Regions from separate parts of the Streptomonospora wellingtoniae genome, predicted to be linked through region 2. Evidence: predicted binding sites of a transcription regulator. Region 2 holds the regulator's gene; each other region holds the start of a gene.
The links. The regulator HrcA, encoded in region 2, represses chaperone genes, less so after heat shock. The targets are predictions, from matches to a motif close to TTGGCACTCTCNNNNNGAGAGTGCCAA.
Positions count from the first base shown of each region.

Region 1: a site for HrcA is predicted at 862-888, ahead of groES (co-chaperone GroES). Genes of this name have one in related genera too.
Region 3: a site for HrcA is predicted at 1,452-1,478, ahead of RM446_RS13650 (FmdB family zinc ribbon protein). Genes of this name have one in related genera too.

Region 1 covers NZ_JAVREK010000024.1:59,986-62,245, forward strand. The annotation lists gene RM446_RS19875 (class I SAM-dependent methyltransferase) at 1-779, opposite strand, end outside; gene groES (co-chaperone GroES) at 994-1,305, shown strand; gene groL (chaperonin GroEL) at 1,407-2,260, shown strand, end outside.
Region 2 covers NZ_JAVREK010000006.1:128,843-131,102, forward strand. The annotation lists gene dnaJ (molecular chaperone DnaJ) at 1-268, opposite strand, end outside; gene hrcA (heat-inducible transcriptional repressor HrcA) at 269-1,282, opposite strand; gene RM446_RS08350 (DUF3097 domain-containing protein) at 1,447-2,260, shown strand, end outside.
Region 3 covers NZ_JAVREK010000013.1:14,435-16,694, reverse strand. The annotation lists gene RM446_RS13655 (RcpC/CpaB family pilus assembly protein) at 95-739, opposite strand; gene RM446_RS13650 (FmdB family zinc ribbon protein) at 1,044-1,439, opposite strand; gene RM446_RS13645 (5-formyltetrahydrofolate cyclo-ligase) at 1,616-2,176, opposite strand.

The sequences.
Region 1 (2,260 bases), on a different contig from region 2:
AGCGCGGTCTCCTTGAGCTCGCCGTCCACCGAGATCCACTCGGCCGCGGCCCCCTCGGGGATGCGCTCGTGCGGGATGCCGGGGGCGGCCTTCACACAGGAGGCCGGCGCGCGCGCGGCGAGGTCCAGGACGCGGTCCCAGGGCGGGGAGTAGGCGTCGGGGTCGAACACCCGGCCGCGGGCCGTCCGGCGGGCAGGGTCGCAGAAAACGGCGTCGCGGCCGGCGGGGTCGACCGCGGCGGCGTCACCCTCGCGCACGCGCATCCGTCCGGGCGGTGCCAGCGCCTCGGCGTTGGCGGCGGCGACGGCGGCGGTCAGCGGGTCGGCCTCCACCGCCTCCACCTGCAGGCCCGCCTCGGCCATGGCGACCGCGTCGGCGCCGATGCCGCAGCCCAGGTCGGCCACCCGCGCTCCGGTCCCCAGAGCCCCCGCCAGCCGGCGGGCGCGGTACTCGGCGGCCACCCGCCGGGTGGCCTGCTCCAGGCCGGGCTCGGTGAAGTACATGCGTCCGGCCCGCTCGCCGAACTTGCGCCGCGCCCGATCGCGGAGCCGCGCCTGGGTCAGCGCTGCGCCGGCGAGGTCGGCCGGCGAGACGTCGCAGGGCCCGCCCGACCCCTCCGCCACGGACAGCGCCTCCTCAGCCTCCCTGCGCAGGGCGGTGGCCGCCCTCAGCGGGTCCGCGGGCGCCGCGGAGGCAGCCGCGAGCACGCGGCCCCCCGCCGGTGTGAAAAGGCTCGCGAACGCCTTGGCCGCGTCGGGTGCGGTTTGCCCGCTGGACACCACGTTTGTTCACCGTTCCCCTGAGGTGTTCCCTTGTGACCAGTTGTTTGACGCGCCCTATGGGCCCGGCTAATGTTCCATACTGGCACTCTCAAAGGTAGAGTGCTAATCGCGACGAGGTTGGTCTGGCACCCGCGACGGCAGGCCGCCGTGGTCGCCCCTTTGCCAAGCATGCCGTTTCGTATCCTCGAACCCGAAGGGGGAGGTCACAACCGTGTCGACCGCCACCAAGACCGTGCTCAAGCCGCTTGAGGACCGCGTCGTCGTCAAGACCCTCGAAGCCGAGCAGACCACTGCCTCCGGCCTGGTCATCCCGGACACCGCCAAGGAGAAGCCCCAGGAGGGCGAGGTCCTCGCGGTCGGCCCCGGCCGCTGGGACGACGAGGGCGAGAACCGCATCCCGCTCGACGTCAAGGTCGGCGACGTCGTTCTGTACAGCAAGTACGGCGGCACCGAGGTCAAGTACGACAACGAGGAGTACCTCGTCCTCTCCGCCCGCGACCTGCTCGCGGTCGTCGAGAAGTAAACCCTCGTCAGTCGACGAACCTTCCCGCCCCGGCCGGCACGCTGCCGGGCGGGGCGGTTTTTCCTTAGCCGCCGCAGGTGTACGGATAGAGGAAGCTCACCATGCCCAAGATCCTGGAATTCGAGGACGACGCCCGGCGCGCCCTCGAACGCGGTGTCGACCGCCTCGCGGACTCCGTGAAGGTGACGCTCGGCCCGCGCGGCCGCAACGTCGTCATCGACAAGAAGTTCGGCGCGCCCACCATCACGAACGACGGCGTCACCGTCGCGCGTGAGATCGAGCTGGAGGACCCCTACGAGAACCTCGGGGCCCAGCTGGTCAAGGAGGTCGCGACCAAGACCAACGACGCGGCCGGCGACGGTACCACCACCGCCACCGTCCTCGCCCAGGCGCTGGTCCACCAGGGCCTGCGCAGCGTCGCAGCCGGCGCCTCGCCGATGTCGCTCAAGAAGGGCATCGACGCCGCCGCGCAGAAGGTCTCCGACCTGCTGGGCGAGCGCGCCCGCGAGGTCGGCGAGCGCGAGGACATCGCCTACGTCGCCACCAACTCGGCCCAGGACGCCCAGATCGGCGACATGATCGCCGAGGCCTTCGACAAGGTCGGCAAGGACGGCGTCATCACCGTCGAGGAGGCCCCCACCATGGGCCTCGACCTCGACTTCACCGAGGGCATGCAGTTCGACAAGGGCTACGTCTCGCCCTACTTCGTCACCGACCAGGAGCGCCAGGAGGTGGTCCTGGAGGATGCCCTCATCCTGATCAACCAGGGCAAGATCTCCAGCCTCAACGACCTGCTCCCGCTGCTGGAGAAGGTCGTCCAGAGCAAGAAGCCGCTGCTGATCATCGCCGAGGACATCGAAGGCGACGCGCTGGGCGCGCTGGTCCTCAACAAGATCCGCGGCGCCCTCGACGTCGCTGCGGTCAAGGCTCCCGGCTTCGGCGAGCGCCGCAAGGC
Region 2 (2,260 bases):
AGCCGCCCGCGCCGAAGCCGCCGGCTCCCGCTCCGCCTCCGCCGCCGGAGGGGGCGAAGGGGTCGGCCCCCATGTCGAACATCCGGCGTTTGCTGTCGTCGGAGAGGACCTCGTAGGCCTGGGTCACTTCCTTGAAGCGATCCTGCGTGGCCGGGTCCGGGTTGACGTCCGGGTGGAGTTCGCGGGCGAGCCGCCGATACGCCTTCTTGATCTCATCCTTGGATGCGTCGCGCCGCACCCCGAGGATCTCGTAGTAGTCTCTCGCCACTTACTGCCCCGCAAGTATCTGTCCGAGGTACCGAGCCACAGCGCGTACCGCTCCCATCGTTCCTGGGTAGTCCATCCGAGTGGGGCCGACCACACCGATCTTGGCCAGAGGCTGATCGCCGATGCCGTAACCGGCCGAGACGATCGATGTGGATCTCAGACCCTCGTGAGAGTTCTCGGCGCCGATGCGCACCGTCAGCATGGAAGGGTCGCCCGCCTCTCCCAGCAAACGGAGCAGCACGACGTTTTCTTCCAAGGCCTCGAGTACGTCCCGAAGGCTAGCCGACAAATCCATCGCGGCGAGATTCGCCGTACCACCGAGGACGATCTTCTCGTCGTGGCGCTCGACGAGGCTCTCCAGCAGAACCGACAGTACGGCCGCGGCAAGGGCGCGGTCGTCCGGCGGCAGCTGGCCGGGCAGATCCTCCACGGCACTGGGGACCTCGGTGAGCCACGTGCCCACCAGGGCCCGGTTGAGCATCTGCCGGAGGCTGTCGACAGCGTCCTCGCTGACCGCCTCCAGACCGTCTATGACCCGCTGCTCGACACGGCCGGTGTCGGTGATGAGCACCATCATCACGCGCTGCTGGCCCAATGGGACCAGCTCCACATGCTGCACCGACGACCGCGTGAGCGACGGGTACTGTACCACCGCCACCTGGCGCGTGAGTTGGGCCAGCAGGCGCACCGTGCGCCCCACGATCTCGTCGAGGTCGACCGCACCGCCGAGGAAGGTCTCGATGGCGCGGCGCTCGGCGCCGGAGAGCGGCTTCACGGTGGACAGCCGGTCCACGAACAGGCGGTAGCCCTTGTCCGTGGGGACCCGCCCGGCACTCGTGTGCGGCTGGGCGATGTAGCCGTCCTCCTCCAGCGCCACCATGTCGTTGCGGATGGTGGCGGGAGACACACCGAGGGTGTGCCGGTCCGACAGGGCCCTCGACCCCACGGGCTCGTTCGTGGACACGTAATCCTCGACGATCGCACGCAGAACCGCCAGCTTCCGCTCGTCGAGCACGTGCTCACCTCCTGGCACTCCATGGTCCTAAGTGCTAATTCTAAGCCGTCGTGCAAGGTCGGGCCGAAAACGGGCCGCCGGATCCCGCCACGCGGCGGCGCGTCGCCTGCGACCCGCCCCGAGCCGTCCGGCGCGTCGGCGCGACCGCGGCTACAATCCCCGCCGTGCACACCAACTCCGACAGCTCGGGCAAGAGGTACGGCCGGGACGTCCTGGCGGGCGATTGGCGCCTGCCGCGCAAGGGCGCCGTCGCCGAGGTGGCGCTGGAGCAAGGGCTCGTCCTGGAGTCGGCCGACGAGGGGTTCTGCGGCGCCGTCGTGGGATGGGACAAGCGGACCGTGACCTTGGAGGACCGGCACGGCCGCCAGCGCGTCTTCGACCTGGACGCCGCGGCGTTCCTTCTCGACGGCCGCCCCGTGACCGCGGTACGGCCCGCCGCGGAACCCTCGGGACCGGCCCGCAGCGCGTCCGGGTCGATCGCCGTGCGGGGCGCGCGCTCGCGGGTCGCCAGGCAGAGCCGCATCTACGTCGAAGGCGTCCACGACGCCGAGCTCGTCGAGAAGATCTGGGGGCACGACCTGCGCGTCGAGGGCGTGGTCGTGGAGTACCTCGAAGGCGTCGACCACCTGCCCTCGATCGTGGCCGAGTTCGGCCCGGAGCCGGGGCGGCGACTGGGCGTCCTGGTGGACCACCTCGTGCCGGGCTCGAAGGAGAGCCGCATCGCCGAGCAGGCCGCCTCGCGGCACGTGCTGGTCACCGGCCACCCCTTCATCGACATCTGGCAGGCGGTCAAACCGTCCGTGCTGGGCTTCTCGGCGTGGCCGCATGTGCCGCGCGGCGTATCGTGGAAAGAGGGGGTCCTGCGGGCGCTGGGCAGCGATGAGGAGCCCGGTGAGGCTTGGCACCGGATCCTCGGGGCGGTAGGCAGCTACGCCGACCTCGAACCGGAGCTGCTGGGTCGCGTCGAAGAGCTCATCG
Region 3 (2,260 bases), on a different contig from region 2:
GGGCCGTTCGGGCGGTGCCGGGCCGCGCGGTTGGGGGACGCTCGCCGAGGTGCGGTACGCGCGGGCGGTGGTCTTGACCGCCTGTTGTTCCCGGTCAGCCCCGTAGGGTGACCGACATGCGCGACACTCCGGCGTGTCCAGCGAGAGCGCGGGCCTCGGCCGGCCGCACAGCCAGCACCAGCAGCGGGCCGGCGGACGCGGCGTCCGCAGCGCCGGGCTCCTCGACGGCGATCACCGGTCGGTCCTCGACGACGGTCCGCGCGGACGGCGCCTCGCCGCGGTGGAGTGCGGCGTCGCCGCCCGGGGCCGCCAGCACGTCGACGCGGCTGCCCGGACGTACGAGGCCGTCGGGAAGTGTCCCGGCCGGACGCACCGGGGCCGCCACCAGTCCGGGGCCGTAGCCGCCTGCGGGAGGTCCCGCGATGCGCGCACGGGTGAGGACCTCGCCTCGGGTGACGGGGCCGGTGAGCGAGCGCCCGAGCGGGTCGTCGCGGGGGCGCAGCGCGTGCTCGGGCACCGCCGCAGGTGACAGCGCCCGCACCGCGAGGTCGCCGGGGGCCAGCGGGGCGAGCGCGTCGAGCCGCCGCGCGGCCACCAGGACCTCGGTGGCGGGTGTCGGCGGAGGGCGCAGCAGCAGCACGGCGCCGGTCAGTGCGAGCGCGGCGCAGAGGGCGCCCAGCGGTCGGCGCAGGCGGGAGAGCGCGCGCAGCGGAGCGCTTGCGGATTCGCGCCCGTTCACCGCGCCGCCCGGGTGCGCGGGGGCGGCGAGGAGTGCGGGTGGGGGACCGGCGGGCGGCCGGGGCGGGCGGTGTACGGAACGGGGGAGTCCATGCCCGTACCGTAGGCGGCGCGACGGGGGCCGTGCCGCCGTCGTCCACAGGCGCTGACGGCGCACCGGTGCCGGGGGCGGCCTCAGGGGCCGCGGCCCGTGCTCATGCCCCGGGCGGGAGCAGGTGGACCTCCGCCGACCGGGTGGGAACGCAGCGTCGGCCCGTCCCGGCATCGGTCGGGCGCCGGAGGCCGGGCGGTTGCCGGGGCGCGCCTCAGCTGCTCGCGGCGGTGGAGGAGGCGCCGGATCCGGCGGGGGCCTTGCTCTCCTTGGTGCCGCCGGAGCCGGAGGATTCCGACTTCGCCGACGAGGAGTCCGAACCGGACGTCGAACCGGAGTCCGATCCGGAGGACGCCGACTCGCTCTTCGCGGTGGCGCCGGAGTCGCCCTCCGCGCTCGCACCCGAGGCCGCCGCGGAGGAGCGGTCCGAGGAAGCGCTGCTGTCGGTGCGGTAGAAACCCGAGCCCTTGAAGACGATTCCCACGGCGGAGTACACCTTGCGCAGCCGGCCCTGGCACTCTGGGCAGACGGTGAGCGAGTCGTCGCTGAAGCTCTGCACGACCTCCATCTGGGAGCCGCACTCGGTGCATGCGTACTGGTACGTCGGCACTGGGTCCTCCTTCTGGCACTCTCGCCCGTCGACTGCCAAATATTACGCGGTCCGGCAGCACAGCCGCGACACGGGGGTGCGGCGGCGTCGAGATCGCCTGCGATCACGCCGCCGCAACGCTTGAACGCCGCGGACCCGGCGGGTGTTCCCCCAGGGCAATGCTGCCTCCTCGCCCGTCACTCCGCCGGTAGCAGGCGCATCCCCCCGCTCGGCGTCACCACCCCGTCCACGGGCCGGTCGTGCGGCTCGGCCGGAACCGACTCCACCAGCTCTGTGTCGTAAATCACCGCCAGCGTGCGGGTGTGCGGGCCCACCCGCGCCAGTGCACGGTCGTAGCAACCGGCGCCCCGCCCCAGCCGCAGCCCGCGGCGGTCCACCGCCAGTGCCGGGCATACGACCGCGGCCGCCCGGCGCACCGCATCGGGCCCGTAGCGGCGCCCCTTCGGTTCCAGCAGCCCGTACCGCGCCGCGGCCAGGCTGTCGGGCCCCTCGTAGGCCGCCCAGTCGAGCTCGCCGCCGTCGAGGAACACCGGTAGCAGCACGTAGGTGCCCCGCTTCCACAGCGCCGCGATCAGCTTGCGGGTGTCGGGCTCGGTGCCCACCGCGAAGTACACGGCCACCGTCCCGCCCGTCGTGAGCACCGGCTCCGCCGCCAGCGCATCGCGGATCGCCGACCCGGCAGCGCCCCGCTCGTCCTCGGGCATGGCCCGCCGCGCCGCGACGATCCGCCGGCGCATCTCCTGCTTGGTCTCCTGTCCGCTCACGAGACAGCAGTCTCCCAGCTCGCGCGGCCGACCGCGGCGCTCGGGAGCGCTCGGGCA